DNA from 3 places in the Streptomyces sp. NPDC090025 genome. Region 3 is predicted to be linked to each of the others. Evidence: riboswitches for the same ligand, from Rfam matches in the RefSeq annotation. Region 3 holds a riboswitch; each other region holds the start of a gene.
The links. Region 3 has a riboswitch for thiamine pyrophosphate ahead of thiC (phosphomethylpyrimidine synthase ThiC). Riboswitches for the same ligand answer to the same signal wherever they lie in the genome.
Positions count from the first base shown of each region.

Region 1: another riboswitch for thiamine pyrophosphate. It lies ahead of ACIPXM_RS30355 (thiamine ABC transporter substrate binding subunit); the one in region 3 lies ahead of thiC (phosphomethylpyrimidine synthase ThiC).
Region 2: another riboswitch for thiamine pyrophosphate. It lies ahead of thiO (glycine oxidase ThiO); the one in region 3 lies ahead of thiC (phosphomethylpyrimidine synthase ThiC).

Region 1 is NZ_JBIVFL010000017.1:64,912-72,561, forward strand. It holds gene tsf (translation elongation factor Ts) at 1-551, shown strand, start outside; gene pyrH (UMP kinase) at 710-1,474, shown strand; gene frr (ribosome recycling factor) at 1,629-2,186, shown strand; gene ACIPXM_RS30345 (phosphatidate cytidylyltransferase) at 2,186-3,346, shown strand; gene rlmN (23S rRNA (adenine(2503)-C(2))-methyltransferase RlmN) at 3,469-4,575, shown strand; TPP riboswitch at 4,645-4,754, shown strand; gene ACIPXM_RS30355 (thiamine ABC transporter substrate binding subunit) at 4,838-5,938, shown strand; gene ACIPXM_RS30360 (ABC transporter permease) at 5,986-7,599, shown strand; gene ACIPXM_RS30365 (ABC transporter ATP-binding protein) at 7,599-7,650, shown strand, end outside.
Region 2 is NZ_JBIVFL010000003.1:285,992-293,641, forward strand. It holds gene ACIPXM_RS10640 (phytoene desaturase family protein) at 1-144, shown strand, start outside; gene ACIPXM_RS10645 (hypothetical protein) at 183-1,055, opposite strand; gene metF (methylenetetrahydrofolate reductase [NAD(P)H]) at 1,107-2,024, opposite strand; gene thiE (thiamine phosphate synthase) at 2,158-2,814, opposite strand; gene ACIPXM_RS10660 (Rv2175c family DNA-binding protein) at 2,936-3,301, opposite strand; gene ACIPXM_RS10665 (NAD(P)/FAD-dependent oxidoreductase) at 3,345-4,550, opposite strand; TPP riboswitch at 4,763-4,875, shown strand; gene thiO (glycine oxidase ThiO) at 4,873-6,108, shown strand; gene thiS (sulfur carrier protein ThiS) at 6,105-6,353, shown strand; gene ACIPXM_RS10680 (thiazole synthase) at 6,359-7,153, shown strand; gene pknB (Stk1 family PASTA domain-containing Ser/Thr kinase) at 7,262-7,650, shown strand, end outside.
Region 3 is NZ_JBIVFL010000013.1:93,787-101,436, reverse strand. It holds gene ACIPXM_RS26570 (cupin domain-containing protein) at 1-136, shown strand, start outside; gene ACIPXM_RS26565 (DUF5326 family protein) at 348-569, shown strand; gene ACIPXM_RS26560 (IclR family transcriptional regulator) at 973-1,710, shown strand; gene ACIPXM_RS26555 (SsgA family sporulation/cell division regulator) at 1,848-2,282, shown strand; gene ACIPXM_RS26550 (YibE/F family protein) at 2,375-3,823, opposite strand; TPP riboswitch at 3,895-4,045, shown strand; gene thiC (phosphomethylpyrimidine synthase ThiC) at 4,039-5,874, shown strand; gene ACIPXM_RS26540 (hypothetical protein) at 6,007-6,708, opposite strand; gene ACIPXM_RS26535 (metallophosphoesterase) at 6,870-7,650, opposite strand, start outside.

The DNA of each region.
Region 1 (7,650 bases), on a different contig from region 3:
ACGCGCTCGCCGCGCACGTGGCCGCCACCTCCCCGGCCGACCTCCCGGCGCTCCTCGCGTCCGAGATCGAGGCCGGCAAGACCGTGCAGGCGTACGTCGACGAGGCCAACGCCAACCTCGGCGAGAAGATCGTCCTGGACCGCTTCGCGCAGTACGGTGACGGCTTCGTCTTCGCGTACATGCACCGCACCATGCCCGACCTGCCGCCGCAGATCGGTGTCCTGGTCGAGCTGGACAAGGCCAACGCCGAGGTCGCGAAGGGTGTCGCGCAGCACATCGCCGCGTTCGCCCCGAAGTACCTGACCCGCGAGGACGTGCCGGCCGAGGTCGTCGAGTCCGAGCGTCGCATCGCCGAGGAGACCACCCGCGCCGAGGGCAAGCCCGAGGCCGCGATCGCCAAGATCGTCGAGGGTCGCGTCAACGGCTTCTTCAAGGACGCCACGCTGCTCGGTCAGCCGTACGCCCTCGACAACAAGAAGTCGGTCCAGCAGATCCTGGACGAGGCCGGTGTCGCCCTGAAGCGCTTCACCCGCATCAAGGTCGGCATCTGAGTCCGTACGCGACGGACACCGGACCCCGGTAGGGTCTGAAGCAGCCGCCCGCCCGCGTGCGGGACGGCCGCAGATCTGACGAGGAGGCCATTGCCGTACGGGAAACCGCAAGGACCCCAGGGCAATGGCCTTCTTCGTATGTGCACGAGGAGATCTCCATGAATCAGGGCGCCGCACAGGGCGACGACAACAACGGCAAAAAGTCCGGCCGCTTCATGCTGAAGCTGTCCGGCGAGGCTTTCTCCGGGGGTACCGGCCTCGGGGTCGACCCGGATGTCGTACACGCCATCGCGCGCGAGATCGCCGCCGTCGTCCGCGACGGCGCCCAGATCGCGATCGTGATCGGCGGCGGCAACTTCTTCCGCGGTGCCGAGCTCCAGCAGCGCGGCATGGACCGGGCCCGCTCCGACTACATGGGCATGCTCGGAACGGTCATGAACTGCCTCGCCCTCCAGGACTTCCTGGAGAAGGAAGGCATCGACTCGCGCGTCCAGACCGCCATCACCATGGGCCAGGTCGCCGAGCCGTACATTCCGCTGCGGGCCGTGCGCCACCTGGAGAAGGGCCGCGTGGTCATCTTCGGTGCGGGCATGGGCATGCCGTACTTCTCCACCGACACCACCGCCGCGCAGCGGGCCCTCGAGATCGACGCCGAGGCGCTTCTCATGGGCAAGAACGGTGTCGACGGGGTCTACGACTCCGACCCGAAGCGGAACCCCGACGCGGTGAAGTTCGACGCGCTGGAGTACGGCGAGGTGCTCGCCCGCGACCTCAAGGTCGCCGACGCCACCGCCATCACCCTCTGCCGTGACAACAACCTGCCGATCCTCGTCTTCGAGCTGCTCGCCGAGGGCAATATCGCGCGCGCGGTCAAGGGTGAGAAGATCGGCACGCTCGTGAGCGACCAGGGCACCCGGGCCTGACCGCCGGACGGCCTGACCGCCCGACCCGAACCGGGAACCGCCCCATGACAGGGACCGGCCGCCGTACGGCGCCGGTCCCCGCGCGGGGGATGGACAGAGCCCTGCCGGCCGTACACCGTGCAGGACACAACGCGACGACACGCAGGAGCAAGTGGTGATCGAAGAGACCCTCCTCGAGGCCGAGGAGAAGATGGAGAAGGCCGTCGTGGTCGCCAAGGAGGACTTCGCCGCGATCCGCACCGGCCGTGCGCACCCGGCGATGTTCAACAAGATCGTGGCGGACTACTACGGTGCCCTCACGCCGATCAATCAGCTGGCGTCGTTCTCGGTTCCCGAGCCGCGCATGGCCGTGGTGACCCCGTTCGACAAGAGCGCGCTGCGCAACATCGAGCAGGCGATCCGCGACTCGGACCTCGGCGTCAACCCGAGCAACGACGGCAACATCATCCGGGTGACGTTCCCGGAGCTGACCGAGGAGCGCCGTCGCGACTACATCAAGGTCGCGAAGGGCAAGGCCGAGGACTCGAAGATCTCGATCCGCTCGGTGCGCCGCAAGGCCAAGGAGACCATCGACAAGCTCGTCAAGGACGGCGAGGTCGGTGAGGACGAGGGCCGTCGCGCGGAGAAGGAGCTCGACGACACCACCGCGAAGTACGTGGCGCAGGTCGACGAGCTGCTGAAGCACAAGGAAGCCGAGCTGCTCGAGGTCTGATGAACGACTCTTCCTGGGGGTCCCCGGCCGGATCCGGCTTCGGGGGACCCGACCAGGGGCCTGCCCCGGCGGGTCCCGCCTACGACGGGCGGCAGGCGGCGCAGACTCGGCCCATGCCCATCGTGTCCGACGTTCCCGCCGGCGACAACCAGGACGATCACGACCGGGGGGCCGCTCTGCCGAGCGGTCCCCTGTTCCGTGACGAGATGCCGCAGGGGCATCCCGAGATGCCGCCCGAGCATCCGCCGCACGAGCATCAGCAGCCGTACGAGCCTCCGCAGGAGCCCATGTCCAGCCCCTCCCAGCCCGCGCCCGCTCCCTCGCCCCGGCAGCAGCCGCGGCAGAAGAAGAGTGCCGGCCGTGACCTGGGCGCGGCGATAGGGGTCGGCCTGGGGCTCGGCGCGGTGATCATCGCGTCGCTGTTCATCTGGAAGCCGGCGTTCGTCGGTGTCGTGGCGGTCGCCGTGGTCGTCGGCCTGTGGGAGCTGACGTCGCGCCTGCAGGAACGCAAGGGCATCAAGGCGCCGCTGGTGCCGTTGGCCGTCGGCGGCGCGGCGATGGTCGTCGCCGGTTATGTGCGGGGTGCGGAAGGCGCGTGGGTGGCGATGGCGCTCACCGCGCTCGCCGTCCTCGTGTGGCGGATGACGGAGCCGCCCGAGGGCTATCTGAAGGACGTCACGGCGGGCGTGTTCGCCGCGTTCTACGTGCCGTTCCTGGCGACGTTCGTGGCGATGCTGCTGACCGCGGACGACGGGCCGCAGCGGGTGCTGACGTTCCTGCTGCTCACGGTGGTCAGCGACACCGGGGCGTACGCGGTGGGCTGGCGCTTCGGCAAGCACAAGCTGGCCCCGAGGATCAGCCCCGGCAAGACCCGCGAGGGTCTGGTGGGCGCGGTGACGTTCGCGATGGCGGCGGGCGCGCTGTGCATGGAGTTCCTGATCGACGACGGCACCTGGTGGCAGGGCCTGCTCCTGGGCCTCGCGGTCGCGGCCAGCGCGACCCTGGGCGACCTGGGCGAGTCGATGATCAAGCGTGACCTGGGCATCAAGGACATGGGCACGCTGCTGCCGGGCCACGGCGGCATCATGGACCGGCTGGACTCGCTGCTGCCGACGGCGCCGGTGGTGTGGCTGCTGCTGGTGCTGTTCGTGGGCAGCTGAGGCGTCCGGGGCTGCCCGGGCCTTCCGCCGCGCGCCTGTTTTCGCTGTTCAGCCGGTACGGAGGGCTCGTCGTCCACAGGGCGGCGAGCCCTTCGCCGTATCTCTGCGACACTGGTAGGACCATGCCCAAGCCCGGAGAACTCACTTTTGTCGCTCCGCGGGGAGCCAAGCAGCCCCCGCGGCATCTCGCCGACCTCTCGCCCGCCGAGCGCAAGGAGGCGGTCGCCGCGATCGGCGAGAAGCCGTTTCGCGCCAAGCAGCTGTCCACGCACTACTTCGCGCGGTACGCGCACGATCCGGCCGAGTGGACGGACATTCCCGCCGCGTCGCGGGAGAAGCTGGCGGGGGAGCTGCTGCCCGATCTGATGTCGGTCGTACGGCATGTGTCGTGCGACGACGACACCACCCGTAAGACGCTCTGGCGGCTGCACGACGGCACCCTCGTGGAGTCCGTCCTGATGCGCTACCCGGACCGGGTGACGATGTGCATCTCGTCGCAGGCCGGCTGCGGGATGAACTGTCCGTTCTGCGCCACCGGGCAGGCCGGGCTCGACCGGAACCTGTCGACCGCCGAGATCGTGCACCAGATCGTCGACGGGATGCGCGCGCTGCGCGACGGTGAGGTGCCGGGCGGTCCGGCGCGGCTTTCGAACATCGTGTTCATGGGGATGGGCGAGCCGCTCGCCAACTACAAGCGGGTCGTCGGCGCCATCCGGCGGCTGACCGACCCCGAGCCCGACGGGCTCGGTCTGTCGCAGCGCGGGATCACCGTGTCCACCGTCGGACTCGTGCCCGCCATGCTGCGGTTCGCCGACGAGGGCTTCAAGTGCCGCCTCGCCGTCTCGCTGCACGCCCCCGACGACGAGCTGCGCGACACCCTGGTGCCCGTCAACACCCGCTGGAAGGTCCGCGAGGTCCTCGACGCGGCGTGGGAGTACGCCGAGAAGTCCGGCCGCCGGATCTCCATCGAGTACGCGCTGATCCGCGACATCAACGACCAGGCGTGGCGCGGCGACCTGCTCGGCCGGCTCCTCAAGGGCAAGCGGGTGCACGTCAACCTGATCCCGCTGAACCCGACGCCCGGCTCCAAGTGGACGGCGTCGCGGCCCGAGGACGAGAAGGCGTTCGTGGAGGCCATCGCCGCCCACGGGGTGCCCGTCACCGTCCGCGACACCCGTGGCCAGGAGATCGACGGCGCCTGCGGACAGCTCGCCGCCGCCGAACGCTGACCCCGGATCCGGGGCCACCGATCCGGGGCCGCGGACCGGGCCTAGTACTCTGGGCTCGAACACATCTGCATATTCCGACAGGGGAGCGCCACAGCGCTGAGAGTGCGGTAACCGTAGACCGCAGACCCTCTGAACCTCGCCCAGGTCATTCTGGGTAGGAAGTTCGGTCGTAACTCGAGCTGTTGCGCCCTGCCCGCGTCCGGTCCACCCGGGCGCGGGCAGGGCCGCGTCTCTTCCTGGTCCCACCCAGGAGGATCTTCACGTGCACACCAAGAAGACGGTCGCCGTCGCGCTGCTCGCGGCGCTCGGCGTCACCACCCTCGCCGCCTGCGGCGGCGACGGCGACAAGGGCAAGACCGGCGGGACCAAGGCCACCGGGGCCGCGGCCAAGACCGTCACCCTCGTCAGCCACGACTCCTTCAACGCCTCCAAGGAGGTGCTGGCGGACTTCACCAAGCAGACCGGCTACACCGTCAAGGTCCTCAAGAGCGGCGACGCGGGCGAAGCCGTCAACAAGGAGATCCTGACCAAGGGCGCCCCCCAGGGCGACGTCTTCTTCGGCGTCGACAACACCCTGCTGTCCCGCGCCCTCGACAACGGCATCTTCACCCCGTACGAGGCCAAGGGCCTGGACCGGGTCCCCGCCGCGCTCCAGCTCGACAAGGAGCACCGGGTCACCCCCGTCGACACCGGCGACATCTGCGTCAACTATGACAAGAAGTACTTCGCCGACAAGAAGCTGGCGCCGCCGCAGACCTTCGACGACCTCGCCAAGCCCGCGTACAAGGACCTCCTCGTCGTCGAGAACCCCGAGCGGTCCTCCCCGGGCCTCGGCTTCCTCCTCGGCACCGCCGCCACGTACGGCGACGACGGCTGGGCCGACTACTGGAAGAAGCTCAAGGACAACGGCGTGAAGACCGTCGACAGCTGGGAGCTCGCCTACAACCAGGAGTTCTCCGGCTCCGCCGGCGGCAAGAAGGCCAAGGGTGACCGGCCGCTCGTCGTCTCCTATGCCTCCTCCCCGCCCGTCGAGGTCCTCTACGCCGACCCGCAGCCCAAGGAGGCGCCCACCGGCGTCGCCACCGGCACCTGCTTCCGGCAGACCGAGTTCGCCGGACTCCTGAACGGGGCCAAGAACCCCGAGGGCGGCAAGGCGCTCATCGACTTCCTGATCTCCAAGAAGTTCCAGGACGACATGCCGCTGCAGATGTTCGTCAACCCCGTCACCAGCGACGCCACCCTCCCCGAGCTGTTCACCAAGCACGGCGTCGTCGTCGACAAGCCGGAGACCGTGGCGCCCGACAAGATCGCCGCCCACCGTGACCAGTGGATCCAGCAGTGGACCTCGCTCGTCCTGAAGTAGCCGCACCCCGCGGCCGTCGCCGGGGAAGCGTGACGCGGCTCGCCCTCATGGCCGGGCCCGTCGCCTTCTTCGCCGTCTTCTTCGCCTGGCCCGTCGTCTCCATCGTGGAGCGCGGGCTCAGGCCCGAAGGGCACTGGCAGCTCGGCCGCGTCGTCGACACCCTCACCCAGCCGGACATCCTCGACGTCCTCTGGTTCACGCTGTGGCAGGCCCTCGCCTCCACCGCGCTCACCCTGCTCGTCGCCCTGCCCGGCGCGTACGTCTTCGCCCGCTTCCGCTTCCCCGGGAAACGGATCCTGCGCGCCGTCGTCACCGTGCCGTTCGTGCTGCCCACCGTCATGGTCGGCACCGCGTTCCTCGCCCTCGTCGGCCGGCGCGGACTCCTCGACCAGTGGTGGGGGATCCGGCTCGACACCAGCGTCTGGGCGATCCTCCTCGCCCACGTCTTCTTCAACTACGCCGTCGTCATCCGCACCGTCGGCGGCCTCTGGTCCCAGCTCGACCCCCGCCAGGAAGAAGCCGCCCGCGTCCTCGGCGCCTCCCGCTGGCGCGCCTGGCGCACCGTGACCCTGCCCGCGCTCGCGCCGTCCGTCGCCGCCGCCGCACTCATGGTGTTCCTGTTCACCGCGGGGTCCTTCGGCATCGTGCAGATCCTCGGCGGCCCCACGTACTCCACCCTGGAGACCGAGATCTACCGGCAGACCGCCGACCGGCTCCAGCTGTCCACCGCCGCCGTCCTCACCCTCGTCCAGTTCGTCGCCGTCGGCCTCATCCTCGCCGTCCACGCCAGGACCGTACGGCGCCGCGAGACGGCGCTCCGCCTCGTCCCCGCCGAACGCACCGAGCACCGCCCGCGCGGCGCAGGCCAATGGGCCCTGCTCGGCGGCGTCCTCCTCACCATCGGCGTGCTGCTGCTCGCCCCGCTCGGCGTCCTCGTCGAACGCTCCCTCGCCACCCCCGACGGCTACGGCCTCGACTACTACCGGGCCCTCGCCCACGTCGACGACAGCGGCACCTTCCTCGTGCCGATGACCGACACCATCGTCAACTCCCTCCAGTACGCGCTCGCCGCCACCGCCATCGCCGTCGTCATCGGCGGCCTCGCCGCCGCCGCGCTCACCCGGCGGGCCGGGCGGCTCGTCCGCGGCTTCGACGCCCTGCTGATGCTGCCGCTCGGCGTCTCCGCCGTCACCGTCGGCTTCGGCTTCCTCATCACCCTCGACGAACCACCCCTCGACCTGCGCGCCAGCTGGATCCTCGTCCCCCTCGCCCAGGCCCTCGTCGGCGTCCCCTTCGTCGTCCGCACCATGCTCCCCGTGCTCCGCGCCGTCGACGACCGGCTCCGCGAGGCCGCCGCCGTCCTCGGCGCCTCCCCCTGGCGGGCCTGGCGCGAGGTCGACCTGCCGCTCGTCCGCCGCGCCCTGCTCATCGCCGCCGGATTCGCCTTCGCCGTCTCCCTCGGCGAGTTCGGGGCGACCGTCTTCATCGCCCGCCCCGACAACCCGACCCTCCCCGTCGCCGTTGCCCGCCTCCTCGGCCGCCCCGGCGACCTCAACTACGGCCAGGCCATGGCCCTTTCCACGATCCTCATGGTGGTGTGCGCGGTGTCCCTGCTGCTCCTCGAACGGCTCCGCTCCGACCGGACCTCGGGAGAGTTCTGATGCTGACCCTCACCGGCGCGACCGTACGCTTCGGCGACCGGGCCGTCCTCG
Region 2 (7,650 bases), on a different contig from region 3:
GCGCCGAACGTGTCGCCGCTGCCCGGCCTGTACTTCACCGGCGGCTGGTCGCACCCGGGCGGCGGGCTGGCGCACGCCGGGATGTCGGGCGCCCTGGTCGCCGGACTGATCGTGGAGGGCGCGGACTTCCGCGGCTCGCAGTAGACGGCCGCCGGGCGGCCCCGTCCGGCGCCGGACGACTCCTAGTAGCGGTACTGCTGCTGGTCCTCGCCGTAGCCGTACTGGCCCTGCTGGCCCGACTGGCCGTGCTGGTCCTGGTAGGGCTGCTCGGTGTCGCGCTGCTGCGGCACCCAGACGCCGCCGGGCGGGGTGTCGTAGGTGTACGACGGGGCGTACGGGTCGGCGTACGGCTGCTGCTGCGGATAGGCGTCGTAGTGCTGGTTGTCGCCGTACTGCTGGCCGATGTACGGGTCGGAGTAGGCCGCGTAGCTGGGCTGGCCGCCGGTGCCGTAGTCGTAGGCCGCGGCGTGCTGGTGGTCGTAGCCGGTGGCGTACGGGTCGGCGTACGGCTGCTGTTCCGGGTGCTGGTCCTGGTGGCCCTGGTGCTGCGGCTGCTGCTCGTAGCCGTACACGCCGTACTGGCCGGTGTCCTCCGGCATCGGCTCCGGCTCGTACACGGCGTTGCCGGCCGCGCCGGGACCGTGGCCGCCGTGCTCCGGGTGGCCGTCCGCGTGACTGCCGGGGTGGGCGTCGACGTCGCCGTCCTCCGGCTCGTACGACAGGTCGCTGACCTCCAGGGTGGGCCCGGCCTTCGCCGGGTCCGCCGCGCCGCCGCCCCTGCGGCGGCGGCTGGCGCCGGGGCGCCCGCCGATCGCCCAGCCGGTGGAGAAGCCGCGCCGGAAGGAGAGCGTCACATAGGTCTGGCCGACCGCGAACGTGACCGCGCCGATCACGATCACGACCACCGAGGGCATCAGGACCCCGATGACCACCCCGAGGAAACCGCTGAAGGCGAGCAGCCGCCAGCGCAGCCGCGCCTTGTACTGCAGAAGCACCTCACCGAGGAGCCACAACGCCACGACACCGAACGCGATGTAGAGGACCGTCCACCACATGCCCGCCCCTCTCCTGCGGCCTCCGCCGCGGGTCGGGGCGGGTAGGGCCGGTCAGGACTGCTGGTGCAGTCCGAGATTCTCGTAGATCTCGAGCGTCGCCCTGGAGTTGTTCAGCGTGATGAAGTGCAGTCCGGGGACACCCTCGGAAAGCAGCCGCGCGCAGAACTCCGTCGCGAAGTCGATGCCAATGGAGCGTACAGCGGCCGGATCGTCCTTGACCGCGTGGATCCGCTCTTTCACATTGTCAGGAAAGACGGCGTTGCTCAGCATCGGCAGCCGGTCGAGGGTCTTGGCGCTGATCACGGGCATGACCTCGGGGATGATCGGGGTCTCGCAGCCCGCCTTCTGCACGCTGTCGCGCAGCCGCAGATACGCCTCGGGGTCGAAGAACATCTGGGTGATCGCGTAGTCGGCACCGGCCCGGCACTTGTCCACGAAGTGGCGGACGTCGGTGTCCCAGTCGGCGGAGCGCGGGTGCATCTCGGGGAACGCGGCGACGCCCACGCAGAAGTCGCCGGATTCCTTGATCAGCCGCACGAGGTCGGCCGCGTAGTGGACGCCCTCCGGATGGGGGACCCACTCGCCGAGCGGGTCGCCCGGCGGGTCGCCGCGCACGGCGAGCATGTTGCGGATGCCGACGTCGGCGTACTTGCCGAGGATGTTGCGCAGCTCGGCGATGGAGTGGTCGACGGCCGTGAGGTGGGCGACCGGGGTGAGGGTGGTGTCGGAGGCGATCTTCTGGGTGGCCTTCACCGTGCCACCGCGGGTGGAGCCGCCCGCGCCGTACGTCACGGAGACGAAGCTCGGCGCGACCGCCTCGATCCGGCGCATCGCGTTCCAGAGGCTCTGCTCGCTCTTCTCGGTCCGGGGGGCGAAGAACTCGAAGGAGTACGAGGTGCCACCGGAGGCGAGGATGTCGCGGACCGTGCGAGCGCGGTCCGAGCGGACGGAAGCGGTACCAAGGGCCATACCGGCAGGTTAGACGGGGTCCGGGGACGGGTGAAGCCGAGTCCGCGTTGTGGACACCTTTTCCGGACATCGGGACGGCGGCCCCCGGTCCCCGGGGTCACCGACCCCAGGCCCCCCGGTCCCCTGCCCCGGCTCAGCCGGTGGTGGCGCGCTCGCGGACCCGCTTGGCCAGGGACGCGGCGGCGGCGGCCGGGTCGGCGGCCTCGGTGAGGGCGCGGACCACGACGATCCGGCGGGCGCCCGCGTCGAGCACCTCGTCCAGGTTGGTCTCGTCGATGCCGCCGATGGCGAACCAGGGGCGGTCCTGGGCCAGGCCGGCCGCGTACCGCACCAGGTCGAGGCCGGGGGCGTACCGGCCGGGCTTGGTGGGGGTGGGCCAGCAGGGGCCGGTGCAGAAGTAGTCGACGCCGGGCTCGGCGGCGGCCGCGGCCACCTCGTCCTCGGCGTGGCAGGAGCGTCCGATCAGCGGCTCGTCGCCGAGGATCGCGCGGGCGGCGGGCACCGGCAGGTCGCCCTGGCCGAGGTGGAGCACGTCGGCGCCGATGGCGTGGCCGACGTCGGCCCGGTCGTTGACCGCGAGCAGGGTGCCGTGGCGACGGCAGGCGTCGGCGAACACGGCGAGGTGGTCCAGCTCCTCACCGGCCTCCATGCCCTTGTCGCGGAGCTGGACGATGTCGACGCCGGAGGAGAGCACGGCGTCGAGGAAGGCGGGCAGGTCGCCCTGGCGCTTGCGGGCGTCGGTGCACAGATAGAGCCTGGCGTCGGCAAGGCGCTCACGGACCGTGGACATGCGGATCCCCCCTCGGGTGGTGCCGGGCGCCGGGCACCACCGGACGGGGGTCCCGTCCGGCGGCGCGCCGACGCCCGCTGGTGGTGTCTTCGCTGCGGTTGTCCGCCCCTGGGGTCAGGGGTCAGACGGCGAGCGCCTGGGCGCGGCGCTTCACCTCCGTGCCGCGATTCTCGCCGAGGGCCTGCACGGGGGTGCCGGGCAGGGTCGGGTCCGGAGTGAACAGCCACTCCAGCATCTCTTCGTCGCTGAAGCCGTCGTCCCGCAGCAGGGTCAGGGTGCCGACGAGGCCCTTGACCACCTTGCCGCTCTGGATGAAGGCGGCCGGCACCTGGAGCACGCTCCGCTCGCCGCGTCGGACGGCGATGAGCTGGCCCTCCTTGACCAGCTGCCGCACGCGCGTCACCTCCACGTCCATCATTTCGGCGATGTCGGGGAGGAAGAGCCAGGCGGGGACGAGTGCATCGGTCTTTGCGTCAATCTCGGTCACAGGACAAGCGTGCCATCCCGGACTGACAGCCGGTAGTCGGGCCCTACCGGACTGCTGCCTTCAGGGGTACGGAGGGGTCCGCGGCCCTGGCCGGGTCGACCGGGGTGCGCTGCTCGATGAGCCTGCGGCCCTGGGCGAGGTCGCGCGGGCGGCCGACGGCCAGCAGGGCGACCGGCACGTCCGCGCGCAGCCACAGCACGGACCAGGACGGTTCGGCCGGGTCGCCGCGCCACAGCAGGGTGTCGGCGGCGGCGTGGTGTCCGGCGTACTGGACGAAGCGGCCGAACTGCTCGGACCAGAAGTAGGGCACCGGGTCGTACGGCTGGTGGGCCGCGCCCAGGATGTCGGCGGCGACCGTGCGGGGGCCCTGGAGGGCGTTGTCCCAGTGGTGCACGAGCAGCCGGGTGCCGTAGCGGGCGGAGGGGAAGGAGGCGCAGTCGCCGACCGCGTACACGTCGGGCAGCGAGGTGCGCAGCCGGTCGTCGGCGGTGAGGGCGCCGCTCGGGTCGAGGGCGGCGCCGGAGTCCGCGAGCCAGCCGGTGGCGGGGCGGGCGCCGATGCCGACGACGACGGCGTCGGCTGGCAGTTCCTCGGTGGCGGCGGCGGGGTCGGCGGCGTCGCTGACGACGACCCGTCCCGGCTCGACGCGCTCCACGCGCGCGTGCAGCCGGAGTTCGGCGCCGCTCTCGGCGTACCAGGCGGCCATCGGTGCGGTGACCTCGGCGGGCAACGCCCCGGCGAGCGGCCGGTCGGCGGCCTCGACGACGGTGACGGCGCAGCCCGCGGCGCGGGCGGCGGTGGCGAACTCGGCGCCGATCCAGCCCGCGCCGACCACCACGACGGCGTGCCCGCTCTCCAGGACCGGGGCGAGCCGGACGGCGTCGTCCAGGGTGCGCAGCAGGTGGGTGCCGGGGACGCCGTCGGCGCCGGGCAGGGTGACCGGGTGGGCGCCGGTGGCGACGACGAGGGTGTCGTACGGGACGGGTCCGGCCTCGGTGTCGATCTGGTGGTCGGCGGCGCGCAGTCCGGTGACCTCGACGCCGAGCCGCAGTTCGATGCCGAGGGCGGCGAAGTCGACGTCGAAGGCGGAGTCCTCGGCCTTGCCGAGGAGGATCGCCTTGGAGAGCGGCGGCCGGTCGTAGGGCTGGTGGGGTTCGGCGCCGATGAGGGTGACGGGCCCGGTGAAGCCCTGGTCGCGCAGGGCGACGGCGGTCTGGACGCCGGCCATTCCGGCGCCGACGATCACCACCCCGGGTCCGGCGGGACCGCTCGGTCCGCTCGCGTCCTCGGCCCGCGCTCCGGCCGCTTCCTCTGCCCTCGTCTGCTCGTTCACCCGTCCACCTTACGCATCTGACGATCCGTCAGGAATATCGGGGCGGGGCCGGGACAGGCCCAGGACGGGACCGGGGCAGGGGGTGCGCCCTGTGACCGGCGCGGGGGCACGGGCTAGTCTGGCGGCCGTAGAGCACTCGCGGGAGCCCGGACGCACCGGGCTGAGAGGGAGGCTGGCCGGCCTCCGACCGTACGAACCTGATCCGGGTCATGCCGGCGAAGGGAGGGGCTGGACGCCCATGTCGCGTACCTCCGACTCATCCCACCCCAGCGGTGGGCCGCACACGGCCGACGTCCTCGTCATCGGGGGCGGCATCATCGGTCTGGTGACCGCCTGGCGGGCGGCGCAGCGCGGGCTGCGGGTCGCGCTCGCCGATCCGGCGCCGGGCGGCGGCGCCGCCCGGGTGGCGGCGGGCATGCTCGCCGCCGTCACCGAACTCCACTACGGCGAGGAGACCCTGCTCGGGCTCAACCTCGCCTCCGCCCGCCGCTATCCCGACTTCGTCGCGGAGCTGACGGCGGCCACCGGCCAGGACGTCGGCTACCGCGCCTGCGGCACCCTCGCGGTGGCGCTCGACGCCGACGACCGGGCCCATCTGCGCGAGCTGCACGCCCTGCAGACCCGCTGCGGGCTGACCTCGGAATGGCTGGGCGGCCGGGACTGCCGCCGTCTGGAGCCGATGCTGGCCCCGGGCGTCCGGGGCGGGCTGCGGGTCGACGGCGACCACCAGGTCGACCCGCGGCGGCTCGCCGACGCGCTGGTCACCGCCTGCGAGCGGGCCGGGGTGGTGTTCCACCGCGCCCTCGCCGCCCGCCTCACGGTGGTACGGGACCGGGCCACCGGCGCGGTCCTCGGCGACGGCACCGTGCTCACCGCCGCCCAGGTGGTGCTGGCCGCGGGCAGTCTCAGCGGGCGGCTCGACGGCGTGCCGCCCGAGGTGCTGCCGCCGGTCCGCCCGGTGAAGGGCCAGGTCCTGCGGCTGCGGGTGCCGCCCGCGTACGCGCCGTTCCTGTCCCGCACGGTGCGCGCGGTGGTCCGTGGCAGCCAGGTCTACCTGGTGCCGCGCGCCGACGGCGAACTGGTCGTCGGCGCCACCAGCGAGGAGCTCGGCTGGGACACCACGGTGACCGCGGGCGGGGTGTACGAGCTGCTGCGCGACGCCCATGAGCTGGTGCCGGGCATCACCGAGCTGCCGCTCACCGAGACCCGGGCCGGGCTGCGTCCCGGCTCGCCCGACAACGCGCCGCTGCTCGGCCCGACCGCGCTGCCGGGGCTCCAGCTCGCCACCGGCCACTACCGCAACGGGGTGCTGCTCACCCCGGTCACCGGCGACGTGATGGCCGAGGCGCTGACCACCGGGGCGCTGCCGGACGAGGCCCGCCCCTTCACCGCCCGCCGCTTCGCCACCGCGCCGCCCAAGCCCGTGACCGCGGCCGCCACCACCCACCCCACCGCACACCTGGAGCACGCGTGACCACGCCCGTGAACGACTCCTCGAACGCCTCCGTGACCGACTCCGTGACCGTGTCCGTGAACGGCGAGGCCCGGGTCCTGACCGGCCCGGTCCTGCTCGACGCCCTCGTCGCCACCCTCACCGCCGCGCCCTCCGGGGTCGCCGCCGCCGTCAACGAGACGGTCGTCCCGCGCGGCCGCTGGGCCACCACCCGGCTCGGCGACGGCGACCGGGTCGAGGTCCTGACCGCCGTGCAGGGAGGCTGACCGCGATGTCCGACGACCTGTTCACGCTCGGCGGCCGGGAGTTCTCGTCCCGGCTGATCATGGGCACCGGCGGTGCCCCGAGCCTCGACACCCTGGAACGCGCCCTGGTCGCCAGCGGCACCGAGCTGACCACCGTCGCCATGCGGCGCCTGGACCCCGGGGTGCGGGGCTCGGTGCTGTCCGTGCTCACCCGGCTCGGCATCCAGGTGCTGCCCAACACCGCGGGCTGCTTCACCGCGGGCGAGGCGGTGCTCACCGCCCGGCTCGCCCGTGAGGCACTCGGCACCGACTGGATCAAGCTGGAGGTCATCGCGGACGAGCGGACCCTGCTGCCGGACGGCGTGGAGCTGCTCGACGCGGCCGAGACCCTGGTCGACGACGGCTTCGTGGTGCTGCCGTACACCAACGACGACCCGGTGCTCGCCCGGAAGCTGGAGGACGTCGGCTGCGCGGCGATCATGCCGCTCGGCTCCCCCATCGGCTCCGGGCTCGGCATCCGCAACCCGCACAACTTCCAGCTGATCACCGAGCGGGCCGGGGTCCCGGTGATCCTGGACGCGGGCGCCGGGACCGCGTCGGACGCGGCCCTCGCGATGGAGTTGGGCTGCGCGGCGGTGATGCTGGCGTCCGCGGTGACCCGGGCGCAGGAGCCGGTCCTGATGGCCGAGGCGATGCGGCACGCGGTCGAGGCGGGCAGGCTCGCCCACCGGGCCGGCCGGATCCCGCGCCGCCACTTCGCCGAGGCGTCGTCCCCGGCCGAGGGCCTGGCCCGGCTCGACCCGGAGCGCCCGGCGTTCTGACCCCGCCCCAAGGGTGCCGGGCTCCCCCGGAGCGGCGTCGGTCACAACCGCGCTGCAGTCCCCGGCGACGGGAAAGGAGGCCGTGCCACGGCTCGTAGACTCGTCGCCGTGGACACGACCCTTCAGGACCCCCTCGTCGGGCGGCTGCTCGACGGCCGCTACCGCGTCGACGCGCGCATCGCCGTCGGCGGGATGGCCACGGTCTACCGGGCCGTGGACACCCGGCTCGACCGGGTGCTCGCGCTCAAGGTGATGCACCCGGACCTCGCCACGGACGCGGCCTTCGTGGAGCGGTTCATGCGCGAGGCGAAGTCCGTCGCCCGGCTCGCCCACCCCAATGTGGTCGGCGTCTTCGACCAGGGCGCCGAGGGCGCGTACGTGTACCTGGCGATGGAGTACGTCGCCGGGTGCACCCTGCGCGACGTGCTGCGCGAGCGGGGCGCGCTGCGGCCCCGGGCCGCGCTCGACATCCTGGAGCCGGTGCTCGCGGCGCTCGG
Region 3 (7,650 bases):
GATCACCGTGGGGACCGAGACGACGCAGGTGGCCCGGGGCAGCGTGGTCTTCGTGCCGGCCGGGGAGCCGCACCGCTTCCACCACATCACCGAGGACCTGCGGGTCATGGTGGTGTTCTCGCCGCCGGAGGGATGAGGGCACCCGTTCCGCGGCCGGGCGTCCCGGAGGCGGGAGGCACCGGAGGGCCCGCATCCCCTAGGGGGCGGATCAGGGGAGAGCAGGGGCTGCGAGGCCCCCGTTCGCTTGGTCGGCGCGCCTAGCATCGAGGTGTCGGACGCGAAGGGCGCCGACGGATCGGACGGCGGAGCCTGATCGGCCCGCTCTCTTCGGAGATGAGGTAAGCGCAATGGCGGTGAAGGAGATTCTCGCGGGGATGCCGTGGTGGGTGAAGTGGATCGCCATACCCGTCATCGCACTGGTCGTCTTCGGCGGCCTGATCACCAGCATCCTGAGCTTCGTGGTCGGCGTGCTGTTCAAGCTGCTGCTCTTCGTGGCCCTGGTCGGCGGACTGATCTTCGTGGTCCGGAAGTTCACCTCCTCGTCCTCGGGTTCGCGCGAGGACTGGTGACCTCCCGCTCGGCGGGCCTCCCCGGCTCTGGCTGAGCGACCCGAGGTGTGGAGCGGGGCGTCCGTCGGACGCCCCGCCGCTCGTATCACGAGTTACCCGCTGGTATGAACCAGTGGCTCCGGATTAGCCCGGGCGAGGGAACCCGCAGGTCGAAACCGAGTACGCCCGTTGGGCCTGCCATTAGAGTGGAAATCCTCTGCCGCCCCGGGAACCACAGGCGTAATCCCCTGTACCAATGAGCGTGACCGCGTCTGTTCCCGGACGGGTCCGCCACCGGACCCCGTACCGGTCCCACGGGCGCGGCGGGCGCGCGGGGGCGGCCCCTGCGGGCGGATGCGACGGCATCCGTCGACACGCCTGGGGGTGACCTTTGGCCACTGCTTCGCAGCCCGCTGCGCCTACCCTGATCGGTTCGGTGCAACGGGCGCTGAGACTGCTGGAGGCCGTGGGCTCCCACGAGGACGGGGCCCCCGCCAAACAGCTGGCGCGCGAGGCGGGTCTGCCGCTTCCCACCGCGTACCACCTGCTCCGCACCCTGACGCACGAGGGCTATCTGCGCCGTGAGAAGGGTGTGTTCGTGTTCGGCGACGCCGCGAGCCGTCTGATCGGCGGCGGAGATCTGCAGAATCGTCGCACCAAGATCGAAGACTCGCTCGCCCACTGGCGGGACTCCATCGGGGTGCCCGTCTACTTCGCCATCTACCGCGAGGGCGAGATCGAGCTCGTCGCCGTCGCCGACACCCCCGCGGCCCCCGCCGTCGAGGAGTGGGCGGACTTCCGGGAGACCGGCCACGCGCACGCGATCGGCCAGTGTCTGCTGAGTCAACTGGATCTGAAGAGTCGTCAAGACCACCTCGACCGCCATCCGGTGGAAGCCATCACGCCGTATACGGTGCGTAACCGGCGGTCCCTTTTAGACCGTTTGGGTGCTATGGGGCGAATGGAGCCCCTGGTGGAGCGCCAGGAATATGCGCTCGGCACAGTCTGTGCCGCCATCCCCATCACGGCGGGCAGTACGGCCGCCGCGATGGCGATTTCCCTCCCCCTTCACCAGGAAGAACGGTTGCTGCCCGCTATCGAGCGGCTACAGAACGAGATCGGAAAGCTCTTCAGCTCCCTCGCGTTCTCTATCAGTATCTGAAAAATCACTCCTTGTGATCTGCTAGCGCTTACAGCACGATTGCGTCAAGAGGGCCATGGGGGATCATTCCTGGCCGTTTCGACCACAGCTTTCAGCAGCGTGTTTACACAACTGCTTCATCTACTGCGGGGTGCATGATGCGAGAGACGGTTCAGGCCGAGGTCCTGATGAGCTTCCTCGTCTCGGAGGAGCTCTCCTTCAGGATCCCGGTGGAACTGCGATACGAGACCCGTGATCCCTATGCGGTGCGGATGACGTTCCACCTGCCCGGAGACGCGCCGGTGACCTGGGCGTTCGGCCGCGAGCTGCTGCTCGACGGGATCAACGGGCCGAGCGGGGACGGCGATGTGCACATCGCGCCGACCGATCCCGAGGGCCTCTCCGACGTGATGATCCGGCTCCAGGTCGGTGCCGACCGCGCGCTGTTCCGGGCGAGCGCGCCGCCGCTGGTCGCGTTCCTCGATCGCACGGACAAGCTCGTACCGCTGGGCCAGGAACGGACGTTGGGCGACTTCGAGGACAACCTCGAGGCTGCGCTCGGCCGGATCCTGGCCGAGGAGAACGCGGGCTGAGGAGCACGCGGATCGAGGAGCACGAGGGTTGAGGAGAACGCCGGCTGAGAGCGCCGGACCGGCCGGTCGTACGAACCGGCCGGCCGGACGGCTCACTTGGCGCGGCGTCGCCGCCCGCCCCGGCTCCGACCGGTCGTTCCGGCCGGGGCCGACGGTCCGCCGGCCGGCCGGTCCGCCGACACCACCAGGGCCGCCAGAGCGGTGGTGACCGGCACGGAGGCGACGAGTCCGATCGACCCGACCAGGGTCCGCACGATCTCCTCCGCCACCAGCTCGCTGTTGGCCACCGTCCCCACGCTGCTCTGCGCGATCGAGAACAGCAGCAGCAGGGGCAGCGCCGCACCGGCGTAGGCGAGCACCAGGGTGTTGACCACCGAGGCGATGTGGTCGCGGCCGATCCGGATCCCGGCCCGGTACAGCGCGCGCGGCCCCATCTTCGGGTCGGCCTGGTGGAGTTCCCAGACCGCCGAGGTCTGGGTGACCGTCACGTCGTCGAGGACGCCGAGCGAACCGATGATGACCCCGGCGAGCAGCAGGCCCGACATGTCGATGTTCGGGTAGAGACCGTGGATCAGGCCGGTGTTGTCGTCGGTGTTGCCGCTCAGCGAGGCCCAGCCGATGAACAGCGAGCCGAGCAGCCCGATCAGCAGCAGCGACACCAGGGTGCCGAGCACCGCCACCGAGGTGCGGGCGGACAGTCCGTGGCACATGTAGAGCGCGGCCAGCATGATCGCGCTGGCCCCGACGATGGCCACCACCAGCGGATTCGAGCCCTGCAGGATCGCGGGCAGGATGAACAGGGTCAGCACCAGGAAGCTCACCGCGAGCGCGATCAGCGCCATGAGCCCGCGCATCCGGCCCACCAGGATCACGGCCAGCGCGAAGATCCCCGCGAGCAGCGCGATCGGCACCTTCCGGTTCACATCGGTGACCGAGTACTGCAGGTCGCGCGGCGCGTCGGGGGCGTACGCGACCACCACGCCCTGGCCCTCGTGGAGTTGCCGGGGCGCGTCCGGCTGCACGATCTCGGTGAACCGACGGCCCTTCTCCGGACCGGTGGTGACCTCGACCGTCGCCTTCTCGCACTGCCCCTGCTGGGCGTTGACCGCCTCGCGCCCCTCCGGCGTGGAGGTGTCGCCGGTCGGCGGCACCTGCGCGGCGTTCACGTCCTTGCAGTCCACGTGCGCGACGGCGACGACCTTCCCCTGCTCGGTCTGCCGGTCGAAGCCGACCCCGGTGCGCTGATGGGCCGGGGTGCCGCCGGGCCACAGCACCACGAGGCCGACGACCACGGCGGTCGCGAAGGGGATCAGGACGGCGGCGATGACCTTGCGCAGATGGCGTGAGACGGGCGCGGCGGGGCCGTGGCTGTGCGCGTGCGCGTGCCCATGGCCTTCGGGCCCGCCGCCGTGGCCCCCGTGTCCGGTGCCGCTCCCGCCCCCCTGTCCGCCGCCCCGCCCGGCGCCGGGTCCGGCACTCCGGGCTGCGTCGTGCTCGTCGTCGTGCCCGTGCGGTTCGGGGGTCTGCTGCGTCGAAGTCACCGACCGATCATCGCAAGAACAGCGGGGGCCCACTGTTCAGCACGCCCGGGATGACGCTAGCGTGGTGGCACCTTTGCACACGCGGGAGCTCGGAGCACCGGGCTGAGAGGGCGCTGATCACCGTACGGGCGTACACGACGTCGTACGTACGGGAGGAGGCTGCGCCGACCGCCGAACCTGTTACCGGGTAATGCCGGCGTAGGGAGATCGGTCTCATGACCATTCAGGATGCACGCACGCCTGCCTCCGACCAGACGGACGACCAGACGGACGTCCGGACGGTCGTCCGGACGGACGACGAGACGACCGGCTCGGGCGAGCGCACGCCGGGCTGGCACAAGGGGTACGTCGAGGGTTCCCGCCCCGACCTCCGGGTGCCGGTCCGCCAGGTGCACCTCACCAACGGGAAGGACGTGACCCTTTACGACACGTCCGGCCCGTACACCGACCCGACCGTGGACACCGACGTACGGCGCGGCCTGGCGCCGCTGCGCGAGAACTGGATCATCGCGCGCGGCGACACCGAGGAGTACCCGGGCCGGCCGGTCCGGCCCGAGGACGACGGCATCAAGCACACCTCGCCGCGCGGCGGCGGGCTCAAGAACCTCGACGCGGTCTTCCCCGGCCGCCCCCGGCTGCCCCGCCGCGGGCGCGACGGGCAGGCGGTGACCCAGCTCGCGTACGCCCGCAGGGGCGAGATCACGCCCGAGATGGAGTTCGTGGCGATCCGCGAGAACGTCACGCCCGAGGTCGTCCGGGAGGAGATCGCGGCGGGCCGCGCGGTGCTGCCAGCCAACGTCAACCACCCGGAGATCGAGCCGATGATCATCGGCAAGCGGTTCCTGGTGAAGGTCAACGCCAACATCGGCAACTCGGCCGTCACCTCCTCCATCGAGGAGGAGGTGGAGAAGATGACCTGGGCGACCAAGTGGGGCGCCGACACGGTCATGGACCTGTCCACCGGCCGCAACATCCACACCACCCGCGAGTGGGTGCTGCGCAACTCCCCCGTGCCGATCGGCACCGTGCCGCTCTACCAGGCCCTGGAGAAGGTCGACGGCAAGGCCGAGGAGCTGACCTGGGAGATCTACAAGGACACGGTCATCGAGCAGGCCGAGCAGGGCGTCGACTACATGACCGTCCACGCGGGCGTGCTGCTGCCGTACGTGCCGCTGACCGCGCGCCGCAAGACCGGCATCGTCTCGCGCGGCGGCTCGATCATGGCGGCCTGGTGTCTCGCGCACCACCGGGAGAACTTCCTCTACACGAACTTCGAGGAGCTCTGCGAGATCCTCGCCGCGTACGACGTCACCTACTCGCTCGGCGACGGTCTGCGGCCCGGCTCGATCGCCGACGCCAACGACGCGGCGCAGTTCGCGGAGCTGAAGACGCTCGGCGAGCTCAACACGATCGCCAAGCGCCACAACGTGCAGACGATGATCGAGGGCCCGGGCCATGTCCCGATGCACAAGATCAAGGAGAACATCGACCTCCAGCAGGAGATCTGCGAGGAGGCGCCGTTCTACACGCTCGGCCCGCTGACCACGGACGTCGCTCCGGCGTACGACCACATCACGTCGGGCATCGGCGCGGCGATGATCGCCTGGTGGGGCACCGCGATGCTCTGCTACGTCACGCCCAAGGAGCACCTGGGCCTGCCCAACCGCGACGACGTGAAGACCGGCGTCATCACCTACAAGATCGCGGCGCACGCGGCGGACCTGGCCAAGGGCCACCCGGGCGCGCAGGAGTGGGACGACGCGCTGTCCGACGCGCGCTTCGAGTTCCGCTGGGAGGACCAGTTCAACCTGGCACTCGACCCGGTCACGGCCCGGGAGTTCCACGACGAGACGCTGCCGGCGGAGCCCGCGAAGACGGCGCACTTCTGCTCGATGTGCGGGCCGAAGTTCTGCTCGATGAAGATCTCCCAGGACATCCGCAGGGAGCACGGCGGGGATCTGAAGGCGGACGAGATCGAGGCCGGGATGGCGGAGAAGTCGGCCGAGTTCGCGGCGGCGGGGAACCGGGTGTACCTGCCGATGGCGGACTGACGCCGAGTCCTTCGGGTGCGCTGTTCCGGGCCGGTCCCGGCCGGTCCGGGACGCGGAGGGGACGTTCCGGACCGGCCCGCGTCCCCGTTCCCCGGCACCGCTCCCGGCCGCGGGTCCGGCCGCGGGTCCGGGCTACTGCTCCGGGGTCGGGTAGCCCGTCTTCGGGATGCGGTGGTCCGGGGGTGTGAGGCGGTGCGGGCCCGGGGTGGGGGGCGTGGCCGTGAGGGCGTCGCTGAGGAACGGGACGATGCCCCGGTCGACCAGGGCGCGGTGCCAGGCAGCGCGGGCCCGGGCGAGTTCGTCGTCGGGGCCCGGCGCCGGCACCTCGGTGGCGCTGTTGCGCCGGGCGGTGATCAGGAGTCCGGCACCCGCGCAGAGCAGGCCCGCGGCGGTCAGGGTGCCGAACACCAGGCCCGCGGTGAGCAGGGTGTCGGCGAAGGCCGGGGCCGGGTCCAGCATCTTCAGGACGGCGCCGACCAGGAGCAGGACGACCGACGACGTGCCCGCGAGCAGCGGGGCGAGGACGGTCAGGACGGCGACCAGACCGGCCCCGGCGATGCCGCCGATGACCTCGCCCGCCTCGGCGGGGGCACTGGTCGCGGTGGCCCGCACCTGCTCCCGCACCTTCACGAAATGGTCGTACTCGGGCGCGGCCGCGGTGGTGATGAGGGTGGTCGCGTTCAGCGCCATGGCGCGCAGTTGCGCGGTGGAGAGCCGGGTCCCGGCCTCGGCGAGGCCGGGATGCGCGGGTGCGTCGCGCAGTGCGTCGTCGACGACCCGCTCGAACTCGGCGCGGTCCTCGGTCAGCAGGTGCGGAGCCACGTTCATGTGCATCCCCCGATGCTCCGTAGGGCCGGAACCGGCCGTCGCGGACGACGGGTTCGGGCGGAAACGGAGGAGAGCCTGCTACGGATGAGCCGATGGTAGGGCGGGTACGGCACGCGGTGACAGGGTGTTCCCGGAAATCGACTTCCCCGGATGCGTAGGGTTATGCGTCAGGCGGGCAGCGGGAGTTGGACCACCAGGAGCTTTCCGGCCATGGTCACGCCACCGTCCATGGCGATCGCGAGGCCGTCCGCGTACACGTGCGGACCGTCGACCACCGGGCGGTTGTCCCCCTCGCCGTCCTCCGAGCCGACCTGGCCGGTGAGGTACGGGATGGGGCTGTGCCCGTGCACGACCCGGCTGCCGCCGTAGGTGTCGAGCAGCTCCCGCACGGCCTGCGGCCCGGCCGCCTCGTCACGGAACGCGAAGCGCTTGGTGAACTTCCGGAACAGGTCCCAGACCTCGTCCGCGTCGTTACGGGTCAGCGCCGCGTGCACGTTGTCGTTGACGTCCTCGATGGTCTCGCCGTATTCGAGGTACGCGGTGGTGTCCGAATGCAGCAGGAGGTGACCGTCCTCCGCCACGACCGCGTCGAGCCGGGACATCCACTGCAGATGGACGTCCTGGAGCCGGTCCATGTCGTGCTTCTGGCCGCCGTTGAGCAGCCAGGCCGCCTGGAAGGTGGCGGTGCCGGCGCCGGAGTTGACCGGGGTGTCGCCGAACCGCTTGGCGCCGATCAGGAGCAGTTCGTGATTGCCCATCAGGGCCTTGCAGTAGCCGCCCGCGGCGGCGGCCTCGGCGGAGAGCCGCATCACGAGGTCGATCACCCCGATGCCGTCCGGGCCGCGGTCGGTGAAGTCGCCGAGGAACCACAGGCGCGCGTTGCCCGCGGCCCAGCCGCCGTTGTCGTCGATGAGGCCCTGCGCGCGCAGCGCCTGGACCAGCTCGTCG